Regions from separate parts of the Lysinibacillus sp. RS10 genome, predicted to be linked through region 2. Evidence: riboswitches for the same ligand, from Rfam matches in the RefSeq annotation. Region 2 holds a riboswitch; the other holds the start of a gene.
The links. Region 2 has a riboswitch for thiamine pyrophosphate ahead of thiT (energy-coupled thiamine transporter ThiT). Riboswitches for the same ligand answer to the same signal wherever they lie in the genome.
Positions count from the first base shown of each region.

Region 1: another riboswitch for thiamine pyrophosphate. It lies ahead of ACB089_RS20200 (hypothetical protein); the one in region 2 lies ahead of thiT (energy-coupled thiamine transporter ThiT).

Region 1 is NZ_CP167122.1:3,972,762-3,980,398, forward strand. Features, by position in the region: gene ACB089_RS20190 (PotD/PotF family extracellular solute-binding protein) at 1-893, shown strand, start outside; gene ACB089_RS20195 (MFS transporter) at 1,534-2,730, shown strand; TPP riboswitch at 2,801-2,908, shown strand; gene ACB089_RS20200 (hypothetical protein) at 3,171-3,560, shown strand; gene thiW (energy coupling factor transporter S component ThiW) at 3,669-4,169, shown strand; gene ACB089_RS20210 (EVE domain-containing protein) at 4,245-4,706, opposite strand; gene ACB089_RS20215 (MarR family winged helix-turn-helix transcriptional regulator) at 4,722-5,150, opposite strand; gene ACB089_RS20220 (VWA domain-containing protein) at 5,328-7,637, opposite strand, start outside.
Region 2 is NZ_CP167122.1:547,314-554,950, reverse strand. Features, by position in the region: gene ACB089_RS02820 (hypothetical protein) at 354-488, shown strand; gene ACB089_RS02815 (beta-class carbonic anhydrase) at 831-1,394, shown strand; gene ACB089_RS02810 (GNAT family N-acetyltransferase) at 1,447-2,031, opposite strand; gene ACB089_RS02805 (polyphosphate kinase 2 family protein) at 2,176-3,003, opposite strand; gene ACB089_RS02800 (hypothetical protein) at 3,256-3,420, opposite strand; gene ACB089_RS02795 (hypothetical protein) at 3,729-4,442, shown strand; gene map (type I methionyl aminopeptidase) at 4,484-5,239, opposite strand; gene thiT (energy-coupled thiamine transporter ThiT) at 5,519-6,079, opposite strand; TPP riboswitch at 6,237-6,344, opposite strand; gene ACB089_RS02780 (DUF4870 domain-containing protein) at 6,468-6,800, shown strand; gene ACB089_RS02775 (helix-turn-helix domain-containing protein) at 7,102-7,637, shown strand, end outside.

The DNA of each region.
Region 1 (7,637 bases), 1.7 Mb from region 2:
ATGTCATTTACGAGACGTTTGATTCCAATGAAGCGATGATGACAAAAATTAAACAAGGTGGTACGGCTTACGATATTGCAATACCTTCTGAATATATGATTGAAAAAATGAAGGAAGAAAACTTACTTATTCCTTTAGATAAAACAAAAATCCCGAATATAAAAAATATCGATCCTTATTTTTTAGACTTACCATTTGATGAAGATAACACATATTCCGTACCATATTTCTGGGGCACAGTTGGCGTTGTCTATAATCCTAAGCTTGTTGGCAATCTGGATTTCTCATCTTGGGATGACTTATGGGATCCTTCGTTAAAACGTAAAGTCTTTTTAGTAGACGGCGCACGTGAGGTAATCGGTATGGGCTTAAACAATCTTGGTTATTCACTTAATACTTTAAATGACCATGAGCTACGTGAAGCTACTGATAAACTCATTACGTTAGCACCAAATGTCAAAGCCATTATCGGGGATGAAATTACTCCGCTAATGATTAATAATGAAGCAGCTGTGGCACTCACTTGGTCTGGGCAAGCAGCCGACATGTTGTCAGAAAATGAAGAGCTAGACTTTGCTGTACCAAAGGAAGGTTCGAACTTATGGTTTGATAATATGGTCATTCCGAAAACGTCAAAAAATATTGATGGTGCACATGCCTTCATTAACTTTATGCTGAAAGCCGAAACAGGCGCTAAAAATGCTGATTTCGTAGGCTACTCTACTCCAAATATTGCAGCAATGAAATTAATGGATCCGAAAGTTGTATCTGATGAGCGTTTCTATCCTTCTGAAGAACAACGTAAAACATTAGAAGTTTATAAAAACTTAGGCCCTGATTACTTAGGCAAATATAATGAGCTGTTTTTAGAATTTAAAATGAGTATTCGATAACCTCTATCAATTATGCCTCGGCATAATTGCGTCAGGAATCGGCTTTGTGCTTAGGCCTGCACGAGGGCCGACACAATGTCGGTCATTTCGGTAATGCCACAGGACGTGGCGTTTTTACCGATGCAGGTCAGTTAGCCTAAAATCCTTTGTGAACTCGATTCCGTGACATCCGCCGGAGGCTTAACTTATTTCAGCAAATGTTTTCTGTAACGAAAGTGAAACGGCAGTTACAAATGTTTTCTGTTCCGAAAGCGTAGCGACAGGGACAGATGTTTAGACACCCGCTGAAAAGTAACTTAAACCCTTATTCATACCACCACCTATAAAAGTAGGCGACTCCTGCTGAAAGAAGTTAAAGCTGTTCTCACGTTACGAACGTCGAGAACAGCTTTTTGCTAGTTTAGATGAAAATAAATGCCCGACAGTCTTGCCGAAAAGTTCGCTATTCCCCCATCAGTGTTTGCTTCAAGGCTTGGCAGTCAGTTGACTGTGAACGTTCAGGAAGCTACAAATACCTCCCAAGGCTAAAGCAGTGAGGGTGATCAGTAGCCAATTCCCTTATTTCAGACTTCTAGTCAATAGCAAAGGTACAAGCCTTGTGGTAGACTGTAGTATATTTGATTAAAGAAGGGGGTATTCGATGACCCAGCAGAAGTCCAATAAGGCGGCTTTGTATATTTTAATGTTTAATATGTTTATCGCAATGGGGAGTATTGGAATTATTATTCCTGTTATGCCTGAGTATTTAAAACTATTTGGTGCCGCCGGACAAATTCTTGGCATGTTGATTGCAACGTTCGCCTTGGCTCAATTCGTATTTTCTCCAATTGCTGGGAATCTTTCGGATCAATATGGACGGAAAAATCTCATTATTTTCGGTCTTATAGTTACAGGACTTGCCCAAATTGGTTTCGGGCTTTCTACAGATGTGTGGATGCTCTTCTTGGCACGCTTTTTAGGTGGCGTTGGCTCTGCATTTGTTGCCCCACCTATCATGGCTTTTGTGGCAGATGTTACAACGTATGAAGAACGTGGTAAAGGAATGGGCATGCTAGGTGCATCAATGTCTCTAGGCTTTATGATTGGACCAGGTATCGGTGGATTCCTATCAAAAGTTAGTTTACATTTCCCATTCTATACTGCTGGAGTTGCAGCGATCTTAGCAGCTATTTTATCGTTGTTTTTATTACCTTCCAAGAAACCAAATACAGCGCAAAAAATGCAGAAGCAAGACAACCTTGCAAAGCAAATGGTTCGTTCAGTTCAAATGCCTTACTTTGTAATGCTCGTTATCATGCTTGTATTCTCATTCGGAATTGCTAACTTCCAAACAACATTATCGTTATTTGTTACAGAAAAGTTCAATTACACACCTACAGATATCGCTATTATCTTAGTTGTAGGTGGTGCTTTTGGTGTTGTTGTACAAATGTTTGTTATTACACCACTGTTTAATCGCTTCGGCGAAATGAAAGTAGTGTTAGTTAATTTATTTATTGCAGCCGTATCAATTTTCTTAATTTTATTTGTGTCTGGCTTTGCGCTTATTTTAGTTGTAACGACAATCTTCTCTACAGCTACGACATTGATTCGTCCAGCTGTCAACACATTGATTTCGAAGCTTGCTGAGACGGAACAAGGCTTTGCGGCTGGTCTGAACAATGCATATATGAGCCTTGGTAATATGATTGGTCCTGCATTAGCAGGTATATTATTCGATTGGAATATGAACAGTCCTTATATTTTCGGAGCTATTATTTTAATGGCCTGCTTCTTCCTTGCCCTTATTTGGACGATGAAAAAAGCACCACACCTGTTGCATCCTGATACAAAATAGGCAGAAAAGCTATTGACTATTTTTGGTAGTATGCTACATTATTATGTGAAAAGATAGAATTAAATTTTTTTATTACCACTAGGGGAGTCTTTAAAAGGCTGAGACGTATATGATCATATACGGACCCTTTGAACCTGATCTAGTTCACACTAGCGGAGGGAAGTGGCGACACTTGCTTTTTAATATGTAAATGCAAGGCCGCTTCCTATTGTTTTTAGGAAGCGGCTTTTTTTTGTAAGTTTACCTTAAGAATGCTCGCCAATCTAGCAACATTATTTCCAAGGTTACCGGCGCAACTCGCGGTTTTAGCGGCGATGTTCTCTTGGTTACCGGCGGAATTCACAGTTTTAGCGGCGATGTTCTCTTGGTTACCGGCGCAACTCGCGGTTTTAACGGCGCCATTCTCTTGATTACCGGCGCAACTCGCGGTTTTAGCGGCGATGTTCTCTTGGTTACCGGCGGAATTCACAGTTTTAGCAGCGATGTTCTCTTGGTTACCGGCTCAACTCGCGGTTTTAGCGGCGATGTTCTCTTGGTTACCGGCGCATCTCGCGGTTTTAGCGGCGATGTTCTCTTGGTTACCGGCGCATCTCGCGGTTTTAGCGGCGATGTTCTCTTGGTTACCGGCGCATCTCGCGGTTTTAGCGGCGATGTTCTCGGTTTTACCGGCGGAATTCACAGTTTTAGCGGCGATGTTCTCTTGGTTACCGGCGGAACTCACCGTTTTAGCGGCGATGTTCTCTTGGTTACCGGCTCAACTCGCGGTTTTAGCGGCGATGTTCTCGGTTTTACCGGCGGAACTCACCGTTTTAGCGGCGATGTTCTCTTGATTACCGGCGCAACTCGCGGTTTTAGCGGCGATGTTCTCGGTTTTACCGGCGGAACTTCAAATTTACCGGTATTAACAATTAAATTCATATTTCAAAGGAGTAGAAATTATGTCAATCCGAAAATTAACAATCATGGCCTTATTAGTAGCAATTGCCGTAGCAGGTTCTACCTTCGTTTCAATACCAACTGGAATTGCGCGTGCCTATCCTGTACAGCATGCCATTAATGTCATTGGCGCTATCATTCTTGGACCAGTGCCAACCGTTATGGTCGCCTTTGTCACAGCCATTATTCGTATTCTAGCAGGCACAGGTTCATTATTAGCCATACCTGGCAGCGTCATTGGTGCTTTGTGTGCAGCTCTTGCCTATAAATACAGCGGCAAGATGTGGCTAGCTGGTGTCGGTGAAATATTCGGGACAGGAATTATTGCCTCACTCATTGCAGTGCCCTACGCTCATTTATTAATGGGGACATCTGTGGCAGCATTATTTTTTATGCCAGCCTTTCTAACATCAAGTACGATTGGTGCTATCTTAGGCCTTGTCGTAGCTAGCAATTTGCGTAAGACTATATTTGTAACTAACCTTAACACTCTGCTTAAATAATATTTATGGCAATTTAAAAACGTTACTTCCTTAATGGCAATTAATTAAGAAAGTAACGTTTTAATCCAACTAAATTCACCCATACTTTAACGGCAATCCCATTTCATGAGCAATTAATAGAAAGTCTTTTTTGCTTATTTCAAAATGACCAAATCTGAATTTATAACCATATTTCGATTTATCTTCTACAAATTCTAAATAATCTAAGATCCTTTTTATCGGTACAGACTTTGCATCTTTATAAAAGTCTATATCTCTTCTAAAAGGAATAAAATTTTCTGTCATTTGGAACTCATATATTCGCTCATCCTTTATTCTTCCAATTGCGGTAAAGGCTCTTACAGGTTCATTACCATCTAAACTGTTTTTAGGAGAATAATATATAATCCAGTCTCCTTTTTTCATTCGTTTCAAAGGTCTTTCTTTACCATGACACAACTGGCCGAATCCTCCCTCAACCCCCTTTTGCACATGATTAAGAGATACCACGCCAATCCAATATTTCGGGTCTCTTTCAGTCGTAGGATATAGTGACATAGCTTCCACCTCCTTTTATTTTGGCGAACGATTTTCATATACTTTTTTCAATATGCTTTTCAATTGCTCTTGTTCTTCCAATGAAAGTACATCTAAAACATCATTCTCAGAAATTGAAAGGATCTTCAATAATTCTTCTGCCACATTTTCTCCCTGTTCTGTAAGGCATATTAGATTCTCTCTTCTATTTTCTTGATTTTTCTCTCTATAAACATATTGTCTTTCTTCTAGATCATCGATAAAAAAGCGGACACTGTTTTTATCTATTTTTAAAATCTGCCCTATTTGAATTTGGCTAAGTTTTTTTTCTTTTACAAGAATCATTATTCCAACTTCTCTGGATTTCATTTGATATTTTTCGCTAATATATGTCTCGAGATTTTCCTCTAGAGCCTCCGCTAACTTAAAACTTAGAAAACCAAAAGAATTCATAATATTGGTCATGTTAACTCCTCCAACATATATAATAGTATTTAAAAATGATAGTAATATTTTATTACTATCATTAATTATTACATTAAATCCCATTAATAACAAGATTAATTTCGCTTTTCATGATTTTACAAGCAAAAAAAACGACAGCTCATTGCTAAAAAAGCAACGAACCATCGTTTTAAATTATTAAGGTCGTTTTTTCATGCCCTTTAATAGCTGGGCAACGTTTGTGTCTTCTGCCTGTATTGTTTTTTCCTCTACAATCTGCTCTTTCTTACTTGGCCTTGTTAGGAATCTCCATCCAAAGCGTCGAATGGTAATATCGATGAAGAATAGTAGCATACCTGCTAATAGAAGCCATGTTGCAATATTTTGACGTTCCGCACCTTTTTTACTAAACTCACGGAATACTTCGTTCGGCTCTTTCAAAACGGAGCCGCCTGTTTGCTTCGTCAATTCTTCTACTAGCTTATCATTCACTGGACGTAATTCATATTCAGCACTATAAGGGACACTTAAGCCCGCCTGGTAAATAGCCTTTTCTTCATCTGCAATACGGAAGAAGATCAGACCTGGTTCTGCTTGTACGACTGCTCGAACTTGTGATGCTGAAATTGTTTCAAGCTGTGTTTCAAGTTCTTCACCAGCTTCATTGACAGCAACAATATCTAAAAATGCCGCTTCATTTGTTGGGTCCGTGATGACAAATGAACCGTCTGACTCTAGACGTACATCATAGGCAACATCGTTATAGCTTGGTAGCATTTGTGAAATAAGCGTTTGCCAAAATGTGCCCCAATTCTGCCATCTCGCCCAATCTCCTGTCCATTTTCCAGTCGAATCAGAAGTAAAGGCGAATGTTTTGCCAAGACCATATTGCCACTGTGCTAGCACTGGATCTTCCTTCTCACTTTCCGCAATAACAGTAGCTCCCTGTTTTGCTGTCGTGCCAATATAAGCATTCATTTGAGGTACACCATTCGCAAACAGCGTATTCCATTCAGATGCATTATAAATAGTTGGATAGAATGGGTTATCCTCAATATATGTGCGTGAAATCATTGCCGTTTCACGAGATAAAATAGATGGAATCGTCTGCTCATCAACAACATCGTAGAAACGCCCACTTCCCATTTCACTAAGCGCTTCCAGTAAATTAGCATCTGCATCCTGACCAATTGCAACCGTCGATAGTGTAATGCCTCTGTCTTTGCCTTCAGCAATTAAATCCTCATAATTCCCTGACTGTGACTGACCATCCGTTAAGAGAATAATATGCTTACGCTGTAGCTTTAAATCAGCTAGGTTTTCATAGGCTTTAGCAAGTGATCCATATATTTCTGTACCACCACCTGGCGTTACAGATAAAATCGTGTCCACAGCTTCTTCCTTTTTGCCAAGTGGTCCTGTCTCAATAATTTCCCAAGGTCGGTCATCAAAAGCAATAAACCCGAGCGTATCCTCATCTCGTAGCATTTCGACTGAACGAGCGGCCGCCTCCTTAGCCAGCTCTAACTTCGCTCCAGACATACTTCCTGAGCGATCAAGCACAATCACAAGTCCTAATGACGGTAATTGCTCCTTACCTTTAATCTCCATTTCCACAGGTAGCAAAGTTTCGATTGGCGTTTTAAAATAGCCACCCAAGCCAAAGCTATTTTCCCCACCAACCATTGTAAAGCCAACACCAAAGTTTTTTACCGCTTGTTCAATGACATTCATTTTCGCCTCGCCTACTAAATGCCCTGGCACATTATCAAAAATGATGGCATTGTATTGTAAATAACTAGAAAGTTCATTTGGCAAACTTTTAGCATCTACAACATCATAGTCGATTGATTGGTTGCCAAGTGCTGCAGCGATTGGTGAAGCTGTGTCATAACCATTGACAATTAATAAATGTGGTTCACTTTGCACCATCGTGACACTTGTTAATTTATTATTTTCAAAAATCGCATCTTGATCAATTTGAACCATTGCCTCATATTTCACAAGTCCTTCTGCAGTTGCCGCATGTTTATACGTAAACACATTGGAACCTTCCGCAAGCTCCACTGCCTCACGATGAATAAGCTCATCATTTTCGTATAATAATAGCTCACCTTGCCCCGCCGCAGTTGCATTAATTTCAGTGACTAACTGCTGCTGCTCACCTACATAAGAAACTTGTGGGGTTACAAAACTTTTAAGTGATACATCGTTCGTAACAGATTTGTTAAACGGCACTACATCGACACTTATATTTGACCCTTTGAACTTTGATGCAAACTCTAGGGCATCTCCTTTTGTTTCATTACCATCAGTTAAGAGTACAAGTCGTGTTGCCTTTTTCGGATCTACTATACCCGAAGCGAGCTGCAGACTTTGTTCAATATTTGTTTGGTCGGTCGCCTTTATAGCTGTAAACTTCGGCACTTCCTTTAAAGAATTAGATAAAATGGCTTCTGTTTGCAGTGTCGATGAAAAAGAATAAACCCCTGCAAGTTGTTCATCTTT
Region 2 (7,637 bases):
GCCAACAGATGTTTTTTGCGCGAAAGCGAAGCGGCAGCAGCACGATGTTTTTTGTGCGAATGCGAAGCGGCAGCGAAGGGAGCTACTGACAAATGGACTTTATCAAAGCTTGACATGTAAATTTTATGATTGGTTCTAAGCAACTGAATATAGACGGTATTACTACAGACGGGCAAATAGACTCATTTACCGCGATGGTAACTAGATCATTTAAGCAATTTGTTCCTTCTATATTATTCTAGACTAGGTATGTTGTGAATGTCATAAATTATCCTTACATTTTCCTATTAACCTATTGTATAATTACTATAAGATAATATTGTAGATTATTTTAGTAGAGAGGAGCTTTTATTATGTTCATTACGACTGTATTAGGTTTTTCAGTAGTTTTACTAATTTCTCTAGGATTCTTCATCCACTACTTACAAGTCGGTTTAGATACTAAATCTTCAGTAACTGTAGATCCAATGCCAAAAGAAAAATATTAATTTCATTAAAAAAACAGCTACTAGAAAACATAGCTGTTTTTTTCTTTATTCAATAGAAGAATACCACCCTAAAAGATTGCGTGATGAATGTGGATGTGGTCCCTTTTCAACAGGTTTTCAAACACCTACTGGAATAGAGGAACTCAGCCTAAGAACACCACATCCTGTTTTGAGCGGGGGAATTACTCCCATGTGAAATTTGATTTTTTCAATTATTTCGATTCGCTAAATACATTACTTAATTTCTTTTTTTTTCATAAAATTGCGTGAATATTGTCATTATTATTTGCATATTTAAAGATTTGCTCTACAATATTTTTGTAGGGAAGGGAGCAATCTTTCATGTCAATGTTACAAGATATTCTAAAGTTTAATGTAGATTTCGTTCAAGAAAAAAAATATGAGCCTTTTATTACAACAAAGTTTCCTGATAAACGCATCGTTGTGTTATCTTGTATGGATACTCGTCTTGTAGAGCTGTTACCTAAAGCTATGAATTTACGTAATGGCGACGTAAAAATCGTTAAAAGTGCCGGCGCATTAGTTAGTCACCCTTTTGGTGCAATAATGCGTAGTTTACTTGTAGCTGTTTATGAACTACAAGCAGATGAGGTTTATGTTGTTGGCCATTACGACTGCGGTATGAGTGCAGTTGACCCAGAAGCAATGCTAAGTAAAATGGTTGCTAGAGGGATTAACCCTGAAACCATAAAAATGATGGAATATTCAGGTCTTGATTTAAAAGAATTTTTACGTGGCTTTGGCGACGTAGCCACAAGTGTAAAGAAAAGTGTCGATACAATTCGAAATCACCCGTTAATGGTTAAAGACGTACCTGTTCATGGCTTAGTAATTGACCCAAATACAGGTCGACTTGATTTACTCGAAGACGGTAATAAACAATAGTTAGAAAAAGAATCGTCTATCTGTCATTGTTCGAAAGATAGACGATTCTTTTTTAATCCTCTAAACGTGCATACATATAATGATCCACCCATTGACCATTAATGTACAGAAGCTTTCTTAAAAGACCTTCACGCTGAAATCCAGACTTTTCTAAGACGCGGATAGAAGCATTATTTTGTGTTGAGACATAAGCCTCTACACGATGTAAGCCTACTTGTTCAAAAGCAAATTGCACGACCATATTAACTGCTTCTGTCACAATCCCTTTCCCTACATAAATTTCATCCATCGCATAACCAACAAATGCACTTGAGTATGGTAAACGTTTGACGGCATAAAGAGCAATATGTCCTATTAAATTATTTGTACCCGGCTCAAAAATACCGAAAGTATATTCCCGCTTTGAGTCCATTAGGTATAAGCTTTCTTGAATTTTTTTATATTGAGCATCAATTGTATAATAATCAGGTCGCTGTAAAGGCTCGTATGTAGACCAAAAGTATTTATTACGGCTTACGAGACCAGTTAAACTTTGTGCATCTTTTTCTTGAAATGTGCGAATGTAGCATTTGCCCCCTTGAATTGATACCACATTTTCACCCTTTTTCCTCAATAATCTCCAAATCTTAAGCACCATTTCTCCACACTAACCTTCCGCAAATTGTCATTACATTTTAATGCTTGAATTCATTTTTTTAAGTTTTACTTTAATTGTATGTAAAAAAAGATACTGCTACAACTAAAACATCTCGTCTTGTTGTTACAGCATCCATATCATTATTTAATTTTTTGTTTTTGTTTTCTTAGGTTTCTCTTCTAGCAATTCAAGACTAGAAGATTCAGCATCTTCTAAATGCGTTTTGTCTAAGACATTTGTTAAATGAAGGCCGCGTTTTTTTGCCTCACGTTCGATATGTGCAATTGTTTCTTGCAGCACTTGTACACGCGCATATTTTTTATCGTTACCTGGCACTAGAATCCAAGGAGCATTTTTCTTATCTGTCTTCTCAAACATTTCATTTGCAGCATCCATATACTGAGGTGTTTTTTCACGATTACGCCAGTCTTCATCCGTTAGCTTCCAAGACTTATATGGATCCTTCTCACGTTCTTTAAAACGTTTAAGCTGCTCCTCATCAGATACATGAAGCCAAAACTTAATGATAATATAATCCCCTGCTGTTAAAATCTTCTCAAAATTATTAATTTCTTCGTATGAACGAGACCACTCTTCTTTAGTTGCAAATCCTTCAATACGCTCAACTAATACACGACCATACCAAGAACGATCGAAAATAGCTACTTGCCCATGTTGTGGAAGTTTTCTCCAAAAGCGTTGTAAATAATTGTAGCGCAGTTCATGAGGCTGAGGTGCTGAAATTGGATGTACGACATAACCACGTGGATCAGCACGCTCAATTAGACGTTTAATAGCGCCACCTTTTCCAGCAGCATCCATACCTTCAAACACTAAAATTAATCCAATTTTATTGTTTAATAAAAACTGTTGAGCATTTAACATTTCATATTGGAGTACTTTTAATTTCTTTTTATACATTTTTTTATCTAGTTCAATTGATAGATCTAGATTATTTAAATTTTGGGTCATTAAAACTTCACTCCTTACAGTTGAATACCCTTATTGTACTAAAGAAATATATGCATGCCTATGCAAATGGTAAATTGTAGATGATTTTAACTTATTTCAGCGAGTGTACAAACATCCGCTGAAATAGAAGAACTCAGTCTAAGAACGCCACGTCCTGTGGCAACGACTGAGTGACCAACATCATGTTGGCCCAAAGCCCCCGGCAGATGTCACGGAATCGGAAAGGAATTCTTAGGGGATGTTAGCCTAAAATCATCGCATCCATGCGATAACGGCTAACTGACCTGCATCGGTGCTGTGTTGCCGCTGCCGCTTCGCTTTCGCACAGACAAAGACACGTTGCTGTCGCTTCGCTTTCGCGCAAAAAACATCTGTTGCTGCCGCTACGTTAGCACTACGCTTTCGCACAAAAATCATCTGTTGCTGCCGCTACGTTAGCACTTCGCTTTCGCACAAAAATCATCTGTTGCTGCCGCTACGTTAGCACTTCGCTTTCGCACAAAAAACATCTGTTGCTGCCGCTACGTTAGCACTTTGCTTTCGCACAAAAAACATCTGCAGGCCTAAGCACAAAGCCGATTCCGGACGCAATTATGCCGAGGCAAAATTGATCGAAATAACACGATACATTGTTGGAATTTTCCGTTATAATGAAATTATTATCTCACAGTCCTATACTTATTTGTCTTTTCCCTATACAATTTAACACGAAGGGAGAGGAAAACATGCCTCGATTTATTTTGATGACAGTAACTTTTATTGTCTCACTTATCCTAACCTTTACATCCTATTTCATGAAAATAAACGGTCAATCTTCGTTAGAAATCTCAAATCGTTTTCCTGTAATATTTGCACCTTTTAATGCTAGTTATGTGATTTGGATTGTGATTTACATGTTACTTGGTTATTGGTTAGTCATGAATATTAAAAAGACAACTATTAAACAGACTGTTCTCTTTAGTAGCATATGTATCATGCAGGCGTTAACAATTGTTGTTTGGCATCACGAACTATTTATCGTGACAATCGCTAGTATGTTTATTTTAGTACTGTATTTATTTTTGTTGTACAATACGTATCCTCTCAGCGATAACTCACCTTCAGGTCGTATACCCTTCTCGATTTACTTGGCATGGGTTACATTTATACTAATGACTAACGTAAGCTTTACGCTAACATCTTATCAATGGAACGGTTTTGGCCTTAGTAATCCACTTTGGGCAGTTATTTTACTGACAATCGGAGTCGCAATAGCGCTACATATTCGATTCCACCATTTTGATATTATGTATCCAAGTGTATTTATCTGGTCCTATGTTGGAGTCGCATTACATAATGGTTTGGATGAGCTACTTGTGACAACGGCAGCCTTATTTTTATGTGGCGTGCTACTTGTCGGTATATTATTTATTAAAAAAAATCCTGCCTACCAAAAATAAATTGGTTTGCAGGATTTTTAGTCTTTACATAACTAAGTATATTATTCTTCATCTAATGTTGTTAAGATGATTGGTTTATCCTTTGTAACGATAATGGAATGCTCAATTTGGGCAACTAATGATTTGTCTGGCGTAACGAATGTCCAGCCATCACCAGCTTCGACAATATGCTCCGCTTTAGCTGAGATGAAGGGCTCGACTGCAAGCACCATACCCTCTTTCATAATTGTAGAATCCCATGCATCATAATAGTTTAAAATATGATTTGGCTCATCGTGTAACGAACGACCTAAACCGTGACCTGTTAGGTTCATAATCACTGTTAAATCATTGGCATATGCTTCACGTTCAACAGCTTTTCCGATTTGGTTTAGTTTTGAACCAGCTTTTACTTTTGTCATTGCACGATCAAAAGCACTTTTAGCTACACGACACAGTTTTTCTTTATCTTCACAGCCTTCACCAACTACAAATGAAATGCCCGTATCTGCAAAGTAGCCATTTAATGAACCAGATACATCAATGTTTACGATATCTCCCTCTTCAATCACACGTTTACCTGGAATACCATGTGCTACTTCCTCATTCACACTAATACATGTGTATCCTGGGAAATCATATTCCCCTTTAGGTCCAGAAATTGCTCCTGCCTCAGCAAACATATGGCCTGCAATTTCATCTAGTTCAAGTGTTGTTACACCTGGTTTTGTAGCTGCCTTCATTGCTTCACGAATTTCAGCACAAATACGGCCGATTTTTTTAAAGGCTTCAATCTCTTCTTGCGTTTTTACGATCATTTTTAACGTCCCTTTCATCTAATATCTATTCATTAATATAACATAACTTTTTATACAAAAAACGCTAAACGCTTTAATTATTATATGCCATCTTAAATTGTAAAGTGCTAAAAAACAGGCTCATCATCTTAACGTGTGGTTGATTTCCGTTCCGACTGGGCGCTTTCCTAGGGGCGTTCAGTCGGAACGAAGATCAACTTATATACATTGTATACTTTTCAACAAATGTCATCCCTAACTGGCAAAAAAAACCCTCCACTCATGTGAAGGGCATAATAATTATGATTTTCGTTGCATTAATTGAGGAGCTGCTGTAAATAACAGGACTCCGACAATTGCTGTTAAAACCGTTGCTGGCAGCATATATGTACCATTATAGATGATTGAATAAATCCATGCATTTTGATCGCCAGCATACTCTGAGAAAAACACAGCGCCAGCAGTTGTATGTGCAGCATAACGTAAAAACCCTGCGAATACAGTTCCTAAAATAATATAAAGCGCCATTTTTGTTTTGTTTAAATTTTTAGCAGCTTCAAGCACTGGTTGGCGAACAACAGCCGCTAAACCAACTACTGTGAAGGCAACACCATAATCGAGTAATCCTTGAAGCCAATGTACAATTGTAGCACCAAACATTGTCTGCATAACACCAATTAGTAAGCCCGTTGTTAGCCCTGGAATAAGGCCCCAACGGAATGCTATTAAAATAATTGGCACCATCACTAGGCTAACAGAGCCACCTTGTGCCCATACTTTAAAGGAAACTTGATCGAGCACAAGGCCAATCGCTGCGAATATCGCAATTTCCACAAGCATTAATAATCGTTTATTGTCCATATTATTCTCTCCTTTGTTCCGATGTAGGATACAAGAGAAGGAATAGAAATGCGCTGATATGTCCCTATCTGACATCAATAGCTTTCATCTTCATTCGGCACGCTTTCGGCTGAATAAAGAAAAACGATGTCAGGACAGAGCCTCACATCGTAAAAGTGTCAGTTTCTATCCACATCCCTACGCAAGCGTTAACTTACAGGTTCAAAGAGTCAAGGCATTACGTGCCCAGTCTCAGCTGACATCATCAGCTCCCCTTGTGGTCGTTACATCTAAATTATTCGAACAACCTCATTGTACGAAAACATGGTGATGATTACAACCTCTTCCAACTTTTTTTTTGAAACTTTGCCGCTTTTCATGCGTAAATATATAAAAAGGAGGTACAACTATGGAGAACCAAAAAACTTTATCTGCCTTTAGTTATCTCAGTATTTTTTTCGCACCTGTTATTGTGCCATTAGTAGTGTACTTTGTTTCAAAAGATGACTCCGTAAAGAAAAACTCTATCCGAGCACTTATATCACATTTAATTCCATTCGTGTTTGGAATTATCTTCTTTGCCGTCTTTGTTTTCTCAACCTTATCATTGAACAATTTTGACTCGAACTCAGACAGCACTACGTTTCTTATCATCTGGTTTGCTTCAATGGCAATTTACTTACTCATCACTCTAGGAATCGTCATTTGGAATATTGTTCAAGCCGTTCGCGTTATTCGATAAGTTTCATTACGGTATTTAACGGGTAGTACTAATAGTCAAAGGAGCTGTTATTTTTATGAAAGTATCTAAAGTTGTTAAAACCGCCGTAAAATTAGCACCTATCGTGATCCCGATTGTAAAAAAAGTAATCGCTACAAAGAAAGCAACGACTAATCACTCCAAAAACATCTATAAATAGGGTTAATAACAAGAATCTGCTTACTTTTTTCAGCAGATTCTTTATTTTTCGCTAATTAACAGTTCGCTATCTTCTATATGGCACTGTAAAATAAAATTTAGCAATACACATGAGGAGCTGTTTATGATAAATACCGAAAAACAATTAATGAGCTTGGTTAACGCTGCGCAGGTCCTAACCTCAACACTCGATATAGACCAAGTGTTAGAAAAACTTATTAGTGAAGTACTCCATGTGATTAAAGGTGCTGATGCAGGTGTGCTGTTTATGTTAAATACAGAAACAAATCGTTTAATTGCTAAGCATGCTATTGGTTATGATCTAGCTTACTTGAAGAAAATTCACCTTGCCTCAAATGAAGGGATGACTGGAAAAGTATTCTCTCAAAAAAAGGCATTTAGATTCCACTCTAGCGATGATGTAACTGAAAACATGGCCGATTTATTTCCACAGTATGAAGAAAACTATACAAAAGCAGTCGGTGATTTTACTTACCCGAAAAGTGCTGTTTGTGCTCCGCTTCTTGATAAAAGTAATTCATGTATAGGCGTGTTAACGATTGTTAACTTTTCAGGAGATACACAGTTTGAGAATAGTGATTTAACAATGCTACAAGCATTTGCAAATCAGTCCTCGATTGCCATCGAAAACGCAAAATT